Regions from separate parts of the Brevibacterium sp. SMBL_HHYL_HB1 genome, predicted to be linked through region 1. Evidence: predicted binding sites of a transcription regulator. Region 1 holds the regulator's gene; the other holds the start of a gene.
The links. Region 1 encodes LexA, which represses DNA repair genes until DNA is damaged. Its sites were predicted from a motif close to TCGAACANNTGTTCGA; they were not measured.
Positions count from the first base shown of each region.

Region 1 (5,936 bases):
ATGGCGTGCAGGAACGCGTCGGTCTCCTCCTCGGTGCCGGCGTTGACGCGGGCGTGGCCGTCGATGCCGATATCGCGGATGAGTACACCGCGCTCACACAGCTTCTGCCACAGCTGGGCCGGTGAGGAGATGCTGCCGAAGAGCACGAAGTTCGAATCGCTGTCGTGGACGGTGAAGCCCACCTCGGCCAGATGGGCCGCCATCCGATTGCGGGAATCGATGAGTCGGTCGACATTGCCCAGCAGCACCTCCGCGTGTTCGAGCGCGGTGCAGGCGAGCACCTGCGTGACCTCGGACAGGTGGTAGGGCAGCCGGACGAGACGGAGGACGTCGATGAGGGCGGGATCGGCGACCGCGTAGCCCAGGCGCAGACCCGCGCAGGCGAAGGCCTTGCTCATCGTCCGGGACACGACGAGGCGGGGCCGGCCCTCCAGCAGGGTCATCGCCGAGGACTTGGCCGGGCGGGAGAATTCCGCATAGGCCTCATCGACGATGACGATGCCCGAGCAGTTGTCGTAGGCGGCTTCGATGACGTCGAGGCCGATCGAGGTCCCGGTCGGATTGTTCGGGGTGCAGAGGAAGACGATGTCGGGCTCGACCCGGGCCACCTCGGCGGCGACGGTCTCAGCGTCGAGGGTGAAGTCGTCCTTGCGGTCAGCGCTGAGCCAGCTGGCTCCGGTTCCGGTCGTGATCAGCGGGTGCATCGAATACGACGGCGTGAAGCCGAGCACGGTGCGCCCGGGTCCGCCGAAGGCTTGGACGATATGGCTGAGGACCTCGTTCGAGCCGTTGGCGGCCCAGATCATCTCGGGCTCCAGCGCGACGCTGTCACCGGCACGTTCGTTGATGGTGTTGAGATAGGTCACGAGGTGTTCACGCAGTGACGTGAACTCACGGTCGGGATAGCGGTTGAGTCCGGCGAAGTGGTCGTCGACGGCAGCGCGCATGCTGTCGATGACGACCTCGGGCAGCGGATAGGCGTTCTCGTTGACGTTGAGCTGGACGGGTACGTCCAGGTGCGGAGCCCCGTAGGGTTTGAGACCCACGAGGTCGGGGCGCACTGGCAGAGATTCGATGTTTCCCACGCGATCATTCTACCGAGAGGACCCCGCTGCCCCGGCGGCGGGTCGGACCGCGAGATGGGCCGGCGCCTCGTCTCCGCAGCCGTCGGCCGCGACGCGCGCCGGCCGAGCGTCAGCGGACGGGAACGTCGAGGGTCTGGCCGGGATGGACGGTCGGGGTGGACAGGTGGTTGAGCTCGGCGATATCGGCCACGACATCGCGGGTGTCGCGGTCGAGGTCGAGGTTCGAGGCCACGGTCCACAGCGACTGGCCCTCGTCGACGACGACCTCCTCGGCGTCGATGCCGATGGTCTCCGCCTCGGGTTCGGCGACAGCGGCGGCCGAGAACGACTGGGTGGCGAGCAGGAGCGCTCCGCCGATGACGACGGCGGCAATGAGCAGGGTTCTGAGAAGGCGCACCGCCTGGCGTCCACGGGTGGTCAGGCGCAGCCCGGTGTTCTGTGCAGACATCGCATTACCTCTTTCATTCGTACGATTCCACCAGCAATCGGTAGAACGTCTGTTCTATTCAACATGCCAATCGAACAAATGTCCAGTCCAACTCGAACATCTATGCGACAATGAGGAGGAACCAGCGTTGTTGATCGATCTGTCAGAACCATCTCAGTCGGCACTGACATGAGAATCTCCGCAGCGGAGATCGCGGCGTTCAGCGGCAGGGAATAGAACGAAGGGGAACGAGCAATGGTTCAGAACAAACGAGGCAGAGGCCGGCCTCGCAACGAGGATGTTGCCAGTGAGATCGCTGCCGCCCGCAGTGATGACGATGAGGTTGAGATTCCCGAGGGTTCGACCGGTGAGGGCGATTTCCGCCTCACTCCCCGTCAGCGTCTGGTCCTCGAGACCATCGAACGCGCCGTCGTAGCCAACGGCTACCCGCCGAGCATGCGCGAGATCGGCAAGGCCGCCGGACTCGCCTCTCTGTCGAGCGTGGCCCATCAGCTCTCGCAGCTCGAACGTCTCGGCTATGTCCGCCGCGATCCGAAGCGCCCGCGGGCCATCGAAGTGGTCAATCCCTTCGAAGAGGAGGAGGCCGAGCGGGCGAAGTTCGAGGAGCTGTCGAACAACACTGTCCAGGTTCCCGTCGTCGGTCGCATCGCCGCCGGCGGTCCGATCCTGGCCGAGCAGGAGGTCGACGATGTCTTCTCCCTGCCGACTCAGGTCGTCGGCTCGGGTGAGATGTTCCTGCTCAAGGTCATCGGCGATTCGATGATCGACGCCGCCATCTGCCATGACGACTGGGTCGTCGTGCGCAAGCAGCACACCGCAGACAACGGACAGATCGTCGCGGCCCTGCTCGACGGTGAGGCCACGGTCAAGACCCTCAAGCGCAAGGCCGGTCATCAGTGGCTGCTGCCGCAGAATGAGAACTACGAGCCCATCGACGGCACCTACGCCCAGATCATGGGCCTCGTCGTCGCCGTCATCCGCCGGCTCTGACCGGCACCGGTGTCGCCGGGTCTGAGGGACCGGCCCCGGCTCTGACCGGCCCGGCAGAGCGCCCGGATCCTGCCCCAACGCGAACGCCCGTGATCGCTTCGGCCACGGGCGTTCGCTCATTCCTGCCGCGCCCCGGGCGCCAAGCGGCCGCCGCTACCGCTCCACGCCTCATTCCTCGTCGGCGGCGGCCAGCCTGCCCAGGCTCGTGCGGACGAGTTCCGAATTCGTCGTCGGCCACATCCGCGGCATCGAATTGACGAGGAAGCCGGCGTATCTGGCCGACCGCAGCCGCGAGTCGAGCACCGCCACGACTCCCCTGTCGCCCGTCGAGCGGATGAGGCGTCCGGCGCCCTGGGCCAGGCGCAGGGCCGCATGTGTGGCCGACACGGCCATGAACCCGTTGACTCCGCGCTGATCGGCATCCCGTGCCCGCGCCTGCATGAGCGGGTCATCGGGGCGGGGGAAGGGCAGACGGTCGATGATGACCAGCCGGTTCGTCCGCCCCGGCACGTCGACCCCCTGCCACAGCGACATGCTGCCGAACAGGCAGGCCCGATCGTCCGCGGTGAACTGGGAGACCAGTGACGACAGCCCGTCATCGCCTTGGAGCAGGATCGGGAAGTCGAACGTCTCCCGCAGGTGCTCGGCCGCGGCGGTGGCGGCCGCCCGGGAGGAGAACAGTCCCAGCGCCCCGCCGTCCGAGGCCCGCACGAGCTCCTCGAGCTCGGTCAGCGCCTCGGGGCTCATCCCGCTGCGGCCGGGCCGGGGCAGGTGGGAGGCGACATAGAGGATGCCCTGTCTGCCGTAGTCGAACGGGGACCCGACATCGAGGCTGTCCCATTTCGGGGCGTCGGGTCCGAACAGACCCAATGAGGCGGCGACGGCGTCGAAATTCCCACCCAGGGACAGGGTCGCCGAGGTGGCCACCACGGTGGATTCGTCGAAGATGCCCGATCGCATGGTCCCGGCCACGCTCAGCGGGGCGATGACGAGGTTCGTCGTCTCCTTCTCCCGGAAGGTCGAGCGTGTCAGCCAGATGACGTCGTTCTTGCCCGGATCGCAGAAGCGTTCGGCCAGTTCGAAGATCTCCTGGCACCGGGCCTTGGCCATCTGCCGACCGGCATCGGCGTCCTCGGACTTGCCGCCGATGTCGTTGATGATCTGGCGTGCGGAGTCCCGGATCTGTGCCAGCGCGAGCCCGAGCGCCTCACTCATGTTGAGGATGAGCCCTTCGGGCACGCTCGACTGAGCGCGTTCGAGGGCCGCCGCGGCCGAGTCGAGCAGGGACACGACACCGTCCTGGACCGGGGTGTGCCGGCGCACGGAGCTCGTGGCCGCCTGCAGCATGCTCGTGTTGATCTGCCCGGACAGGGCGTTGGTCACCCGGTCCTTGAGCTCGTGCGCCTCGTCGATGATGATGACGTCGTGGTCGGGCAGCACGGACGATTCGCCGAAGGCGTCGATGGCCAGCAGTGCGTGGTTGGTCACGACGATATCGGCCTCGGCGGCCTTGTTCCGGGCGATCTCGGCGAAGCATTCGGTCACCAGCGGGCAGTTCGCCCCGAGGCAGTCGAAGGCGTTGACCGAAACCTGCGACCAGGCGCGGTCGCTGACGCCGGGCATGAGGTCGTCGCGGTCGCCGGTGTCGGTGATCTTCTCCCAGGTGCGGATCCGTTGGATCTCCTCCCCCAGGCCCGAGCGCTCGGAGGGTTTGCGGCCTGCCTCGGCGTCGGCACCGAGGTCGAAGAGCATGCCCTCGCCCTCGTCCGGGTACCCGCCGGCGAGCTTGTGCTTGCACACGTAGTTCCGCCGCCCCTTGAGCAGCGCGGCCCGCGGCAGCGGATCGAGGTCCTTCTTCACGGCCTTGAACAGACGCGGCAGATCGCGGTGGATGATCTGCGTCTGCAGGGCCAGGGTCGCCGTGGACACGACGACCTTGCCGCCGGTGCGGCTGACGTATTCGGCCGCGGGCACGAGATAGGCCAGGGACTTGCCCGTCCCGGTTCCGGCCTGGACGAGCAGGTGGATTCCCTTGTCCACCGCCGAGGCGACCGCCTGTGCCATCTCCTGCTGACCGCTGCGCGTCGACCCGCCGATGGCTCCGACGGCCGATGAGAGGAGCTCGTCGACGGTCACTGGTCGATGACCAGGTCCGGACGCTGGAATTCGCGCAGTTCGTCGACGAGCTCGGCCGGCACCTTGGCCTGCAGGCTGGTGCCCTCGGAGTTGTGCTCTTCGTGTTCGACGGTGCCCAGGGCGTAGATCTTCGAGACCAGGTCGCCGCGTTCATAGGGGATGAGCACGGTGATGTCGATATCGGGGGCCGGCAGTCGGCCCTCGATGGCCTCGATGAGGTCATCGATGCCGTCCTGGGTGGCGGCGGAGACAAACCGCGCCTCAGGGTACTCCGCGCGCAGGCCGGTGATCACGGCCTCATCGGCGATATCGGACTTGTTGAACACGAGCAGTTCGGGGATGTCGCCGGTCTCGACGTCCTTGAGAACTTCGCGCACGGCCTGGATCTGACCGTGGGGGTCCGGGTGCGAGGCGTCGACGACGTGGAGCAGCAGATCGGAGCCGGCGGCCTCCTCCAGTGTCGAGCGGAAGGCTTCGACGAGCTGGTGGGGCAGATTGCGGACGAATCCGACGGTGTCGGTGTAGGTGAAGGTGAGCCCATCGGCAGTCTGCGCCTGCCGGACGGTCGGGTCGAGGGTGGCGAACAGGGCGTTCTGCACCATCACCTCGGCGTCGGTGAGGAGGTTGAGCAGGGAGGACTTGCCCGCGTTCGTGTACCCGACGATCGCCACCGACGGCACATGGTGGCGGGCGCGGTTCTTCCGTTTGGTCTCTCTCGACGGTGCCATGGCCGCGATCTCACGGCGCAGCTTCGACATCCGGGTGCGGATGCGGCGGCGGTCGAGTTCGATCTTCGTCTCGCCGGGTCCGCGTGAGCCGATCCCGGCACCGCCGGCGACGCGGCCACCGGCCTGGCGGGACAGGGATTCGCCCCAACCGCGCAGGCGCGGGAGCAGGTATTCGAGTTGGGCGAGTTCGACCTGGGCCTTGCCTTCGCGGGACTTCGCGTGCTGGGCGAAGATGTCGAGGATGAGGGCCACGCGGTCGATGACCTTGACCTTGATCACATCTTCGAGCCCGCGCCTCTGGCTGGGCGCGAGCTCGGAGTCGATGATCACGGTGTCGGCACCGACGGAGGCGACGACCTCGGCGAGTTCCGCGGCTTTGCCCCTGCCCAGGTAGGTGCCCGGGTCCGGTTTGTCGCGGCGTTGGATGAGCGCGTCGAGGACCTCGGAGCCGGCGGTCTCGGCGAGTGCGGCGAGCTCGCGGATCGAGTTCTCGGCCTCGGCCTGGGTGGTGTTCCAGATCCCGGCCAGAGCGACCCGTTCGAGCCTGAC
Region 1 covers NZ_CP062936.1:957,918-963,853, reverse strand. The annotation lists gene IG171_RS04575 (histidinol-phosphate transaminase) at 1-1,085, opposite strand, end outside; gene IG171_RS04570 (LysM peptidoglycan-binding domain-containing protein) at 1,195-1,533, opposite strand; gene lexA (transcriptional repressor LexA) at 1,768-2,523, shown strand; gene IG171_RS04560 (ATP-dependent DNA helicase) at 2,692-4,659, opposite strand; gene hflX (GTPase HflX) at 4,656-5,936, opposite strand, start outside.

Region 2 (5,936 bases), 330 kb from region 1:
CGAACCCAGCGTCGGTGAGATCTGGTCCTCGCTCTGGACCTGGAAGCTCAGCGGCAGGGAACCGTTCTTGAGCTGATCGGCCAGGGTCTGCGCTTCATCGAGAGTGAAGTTGCCCGAGATCTCCGCCTTGCCGTCGGAGATCACGGCGTTCGAGGTCGGTGCGGACAGCACGAGCCCGTCGAGTTCGATGGCGAACTGGTTGTACGGCTGCTGCTTGCCGGTGATATCCGAGGTGATCTGCTTGAAGATCTCACGCCCGGTCGAATCGAACTCCAGGTTCACCGCCGGCTGGTTGGTCTGAACGCCGTTGGCACCGGAGGCATACCCGAAGTTCGCATCGGCGAGGTGGTCACCGGAGAGTTCGACGGGGCCGAGGATGTACTTGGCCTGGCCATCGTGAGAACACGAGACGACGGGCTCATCCGACGGCTGCTGCTGACCGCCGGTGCGGTTCTTGGGATCCGTGCAGTCGAGCTCGGAGTATTCCTTGATGATCGCGTCGGTCTGCCATTCGCTGCTGTCCTTCTCGGGATCGAACAGCGGACGCGGAGTCGCATCGGTGACCTTCGTATCATCGCTCGAGCCTTCGCCCTCGGTGCCCTCATCGGCGGATTCGCTCGCTGAATCGGATGACTCCTTCGTCGAATCGTCCGACCCGGCATCGTCGGCACCGCTGCCGGCGCGGGCGACCTCTCCCCCTCCGGAGGGGTCCTGCTGTTCCTGACCGTCAGAGCCCGAATCGTCGCCGGTGAGGTCCTCGATGCGCTTGCGCTCTTCGTCGGTGAGCCCGTCGTCGGACTCCTCACCGCTGTCGCCGCTCTCCTCCTGCTCCTTCTGGATCTGCTCCTGTGAGCGCGGGTCTCCGACCAATGCGACCCGACGGAAGACCAGCTGAGCCGAAGAGCGCACGAGGTTGCGGGTCTCCTCATCCGGGTTGCCCGGCAGGTTCACCACGATGTTGCGATCACCTTGGGTAGTGATCTCCGCTTCCGAGACACCGGTGGAGTCCACGCGCTGCCGGATGATGGACACGGCCTGATCGAGCTGCTCCTTGCTGATGTCCGTGTCCTCGGACACCTGCGGCTCCAAGATGATCGACGTTCCGCCCTCGAGGTCGAGCGCGAGCTTCGGAGACGTCGTGGCGTCGGAGAAGATGACGCCGGCGGCGATGATTCCGCCCAGCACGAGGGTGACGATCGTCAGCCACAGGAAGCGCAGACCAGGACGTGGCTTTTCTTCGATATCGGACACGTTTCAGCTTTCGATCGGGAGCAGAGTGCGAGGGCGGATCAGTTCTTCTTGTCGGTATCCGAGTCGGCGGAATCGGCATCCGCATCGGAATCGGCGGCGTCCTCGGCCTCATCCGTCTTCGCGGCCTCATCGTCGGTCGTCGTCGCGGCATCGGCCTCATCGCTTGCGTCCTCGGTGACAGCATCGGCATCGTCGCCTGCAGCCTCGGAGACGCCGTCGGCCTCGTCGCCGACATCGGCGGTCTCGGAATCCGAGTCCTCTTCGGCACGCTTGCGCGCGTTCATCGCATCGAGCTCGGCATCGGTGATCGCCGGCTTCTCCTCGTCGACATCGGTGGCGGGAGCGTCGGCGACGGGGGCGTCGACCGAGGCGGCGGCCTCGGCGTTCTCGACCTGGCCGATGGCCTGACGGTGGACGCGCAGCACGGTCCCGGGGCCCGACTCGATGGTCACCTGGTTGTTGTCCTCATCGATCGAGAGGACGGTTCCGAAGACGCCGAAGGTCGTCATCACGGTTGCGCCGGGCACGAGTCCCGATTTGATCTGCTCCGCACGCGCTTTCTGCTTACGCCGAGAATTGAACAGGAAAAAGATCAGCAGCGCAGCAAGCGCAAGGGGGATCAACAAATCCACAGATATCAGCCTTTCATATGAATGAACCAGTGAACCAGCTTAGTTCGTCCTCAGTGCCCATGGCGAACTCAATTGCGGGGTTCAGAACTCATAGTTTGCTGGGATCTGCATTTCCAGATGCTTCCAAGCCGCCGAGGTGGCCACGCGTCCGCGCGGAGTGCGGCTGATCAGGCCCTCCCGCACGAGATAGGGTTCGGAGACCGTCTCGACGGTGTCGGCTTCCTCCCCGACCGAGACCGCGAGCGTGCCCAGACCCACCGGTCCCCCGCCAAAGCGCTTGCACAGCACGTAGAGCACGGATCGGTCGAGCCGATCGAGACCGAGCGCATCGACTTCGTAGACTTCCAGAGCATTGACGGCGGCGTCGAAGTCGATGACCCCGCTGCCCCTGACCTGGGCCCAATCACGGACCCGGCGCAGCAGTCGGTTCGCCACGCGCGGGGTGCCGCGGGAGCGGGTCGAGATCTCCTTGAGTCCGGCCGGCTTCGCGTCGATGCCGAGCATCCGGGCCGAGCGTTCGAGCACGGTGAACAGGTCCGTGCTCGAGTAGAAGTCGAGCAGGGCGGTGAAGCCGAAGCGGTCCCGCAGCGGCGCCGGCAGCAGACCGGATCGGGTGGTGGCCCCGACCAGGGTGAATTGCGGGAGGTCGAGTGGTATCGCGGTCGCCCCCGGGCCCTTGCCGACGATGACGTCGACGCGGAAGTCCTCCATCGCCACGTAGAGCATCTCCTCGGCGGCGCGGGCCATGCGGTGGATCTCGTCGATGAAGAGCACTTCGCCCTCTTCCAGGGAGGACAGGATGGCGGCGAGGTCTCCGGCGTGCTGGACGGCCGGCCCGGAGGTCACCCGCAGACTCGAACCCATCTCGTGGGCGATGATCATCGCCAGGGTCGTCTTGCCGAGTCCGGGTGGCCCGGACAGCAGGACATGGTCCGGTGCCTTCTGCCTGGCCTTGGCCGCATCGAGGACGAGCGAGAGCTGTTCGCGCACCTGCGGTTGGCCGATGAAATCGGCCAGGCCCTTGGGCCGCAGCGCCGCCTCGTCATCGCGTTCGGCCATCTCGGCCTGACCGGACACGAGTCGGTCGCGTTCGGCGCCGGTCAGCCCCTGGTCACCGAAGTCCATCTCATAGGAGCCGGGCTCGTGGCTGCCCCCGGTGCTGGGTTCGAAGGGACCGGTCATTTGCGTGCACCCAGTACCTTGAGAGCGGCCTTGAGCAGTGCGGAGGTCCCGGCATCGGCACCGGCGTCCTTGACGACCTCGGCCACGACCTCCTCGGCCTGCTGTTCCTTCCAGCCGAGTCCGACGAGGGCGTCGACGACCTGCTGGTTGCCGCCGCCGAAGGACAGGGCCGGTCCGGGTGCCGAGGCTGCGGGCTGGGGCAGCTTGTTCTCGAGTTCGAGGATGATCCGTGAGGCGCCCTTCTTGCCGATTCCGGGCACGCGGGTCAGCGCGTTCGCGTCCTGGTTCGAAATCGCCGAGGCGAGTTCGTCCGGGCCCATCACGGACAGGATCGCCATCGCCAACCGGGGGCCGATGCCCGAGATCGTCAGGAGCACCTCGAAGGTGTGGTTCTCGTCCTCGGAGCCGAAGCCGTAGAGGGTCAGCGAATCCTCACGCACCACGAGGCTGGTGACCAGTTCGATCTCTGCGCCGTGGCGGGTGCTCGCCAGCGTCTCGGGGGTGACGTGGACCTTCCGGCCGACCCCGTAGGTGAGAACGACGAGGTGGTCAGCTGCGATCCGATGCACCGTACCGGTCAGGAAACTGATCACGAACTGCCTTTCAAGTGGGAACACGTGTACGAATCCAGGTTAGCAGGTGCCCCCGTCATCGCCGTCTCCGGCGCGCCCGAGGGCTGGACCGTCTGACGGCCCGGCCGACCGTTCGTCGGTGACTCCCGCGTCTACTTCGTCCGCCGCATGGCCTCGGCCCATTGCTGCTGGGCCTTCGTCAGCCCGGACCCCTGCCGGCCGCCGGACTTGCGCTGAGTGAGGTCCTTGTTCTGGCCGGGAGTGGATTGGGCACTCAGCGCGCCCCGCCAGGAATGGCAGATCGCGATGGCCAGGGCGTCGGCGGCATCGGCGGGCTTCGGTGGGGCCTCGAGGCCGAGGATCCGCGTGACCATGGTCGTGACCTGCTTCTTGTCGGCCCGGCCGGAACCGGTGATCGCGGCCTTGACCTCCGAGGGGGTGTGCATGGCCACGGGCAGTCCGCGGCGGGCCGCCAGCCCCATCGTCAGCCCGGAGACCTGTGCCGTTCCCATGATCGTCGAGACGTCGTTGCGGGCGAAGACCCGCTCGATCGCGACCATGTCAGGCCGATGGGTGTCCAACCAGGTGTCGAACGCCTCGGCGATGGCCCCGAGGCGGAGGTCGATGGAGTCCGCGGACGGTGTCCGCAGCACATCGACGGCGGTCATCTTCACCTTCCGCGCGGGCAGGGTGTCGATGACACCGATCCCGCAGCGGGTCAGTCCGGGGTCAACGCCGAGGATGCGCATCAGGCGTCGAGTTCGGCGAGGACCTCGTCGCTGACATCGGCGTTCGAGTACACGTTCTGGACATCGTCGCAGTCCTCGAGCGCATCGATGAGGCCGAAGACCTTCCGCGCGGTCTCGGCGTCGAGGTCGACCTCGAGTTCGGGAACGAACGACGCGTCGGCGGAGTCGTAGTCGATTCCGGCGTCGACGAGCGCCGTGCGCACGTCCACGAGGTCGGTGGCCTCGGAGATGATCTCGAACTTCTCGCCCGATTCCTTGACCTCTTCGGCACCGGCGTCCATGGTCGCCAGCAGGATGGCCTCTTCGTCGGCCTCCTCAGCGCTGACGATGATGACGCCCTTGCGGTTGAAGTTGTAGGTCACCGAGCCCGGGTCGGCCATCGTCCCGCCGTTGCGGGTCACGGCCACGCGCACTTCGGAGGCCGCGCGGTTGCGGTTGTCGGTGAGGCATTCGATGAGCAGGGCCACACCGCCGGCGGCGTAGCCTTCGTACATGATCGTCTCGTAGTTGACACCCGAGCCGTCGAGGCCTCCGCCCCGCTTGACCGCGCGACTGATGTTGTCGGCCGGGACGGAGTTCTTCTTCGCCTTCTGGATCGCATCGAAGAGCGTCGGGTTGCCGTCGGGGTCAGGTCCACCGTTGCGAGCGGCAACCTCGATGTTCTTGATCAGCTTGGCGAAGAGTTTGCCGCGCTTGGCATCGATGGCAGCTTTCTTGTGTTTAGTCGTTGCCCATTTGGAATGACCTGCCACTGGTGTTCCTTCCTGTAGTTACAGCCTCTCAAGTCTATACGCTCGCCCGGGACTTCCGCTCCGACCGTTCGCGTCAGCCGCCCGGATCGGGGTGGGCCCGACGGGCCTCAGTCGATGACGAGAGGCACGTCGGGCACGGAACCGGCAGTGGCCAGATCGATGAGGCTGAGCAGGTTCTTCGGATAGATCGTCTCGGTCGTGGCCATCAGTTGCTCGCGTGTCCACCAGCGGAACTCCAGCAGGCTGCGCTTTTCGATGTCCGTCCACACCGCGTCCTCGAGTTCGATGTCCTCGCTGGTGCGGAACGCGAAGTAGGTCTCGAGCTGACGCAGGGACTTCTCGGTGAATTCGAAGACTTCGTCGCGCGTGGCCAAGGGGCCGATGAGTTCGTGGGGCTCGCATTCGATTCCGGTCTCCTCGGCCAGTTCCCGGGCTGCTGTCTGGGCAGCGGATTCGCCGAGTTCGGATCCTCCCCCGCACGTCATCCACCACTGATGGCTGGGGGCGAGCAGATCCTGGGCTCGAATCAGGAGAACCTCGTCGCGCTCATTGAGTAATACGACCCGTGAGGCTTTACGAGGTTTCATGGTTCTCCAGTGGTCGACGACGAGGGCAGGCAAGTGTTTGCAGAATAGTGATGCTGGGGGTTTTCGGCAAGACCGCGACAGCGGCCCAGAGAACGATATCGGCTCCGCACCGCCGCGGCCAAGTTGAGGCGCGCATCGAGCGGTCGGCAGTGATGTGACGGGGTGATCGCCGAGGCGGCGCTGAGTGCGTGCATGGGCTCAGTCGGCTGCG
Region 2 covers NZ_CP062936.1:1,285,606-1,291,541, reverse strand. The annotation lists gene secD (protein translocase subunit SecD) at 1-1,251, opposite strand, end outside; gene yajC (preprotein translocase subunit YajC) at 1,290-1,883, opposite strand; gene ruvB (Holliday junction branch migration DNA helicase RuvB) at 1,965-3,008, opposite strand; gene ruvA (Holliday junction branch migration protein RuvA) at 3,062-3,658, opposite strand; gene ruvC (crossover junction endodeoxyribonuclease RuvC) at 3,790-4,386, opposite strand; gene IG171_RS05935 (YebC/PmpR family DNA-binding transcriptional regulator) at 4,386-5,138, opposite strand; gene IG171_RS05930 (NUDIX domain-containing protein) at 5,246-5,725, opposite strand; gene IG171_RS05925 (S9 family peptidase) at 5,924-5,936, opposite strand, start outside.
Region 2: ruvA (Holliday junction branch migration protein RuvA) is a predicted target of LexA. The motif match lies at 3,675-3,690, and genes of this name have one in related genera.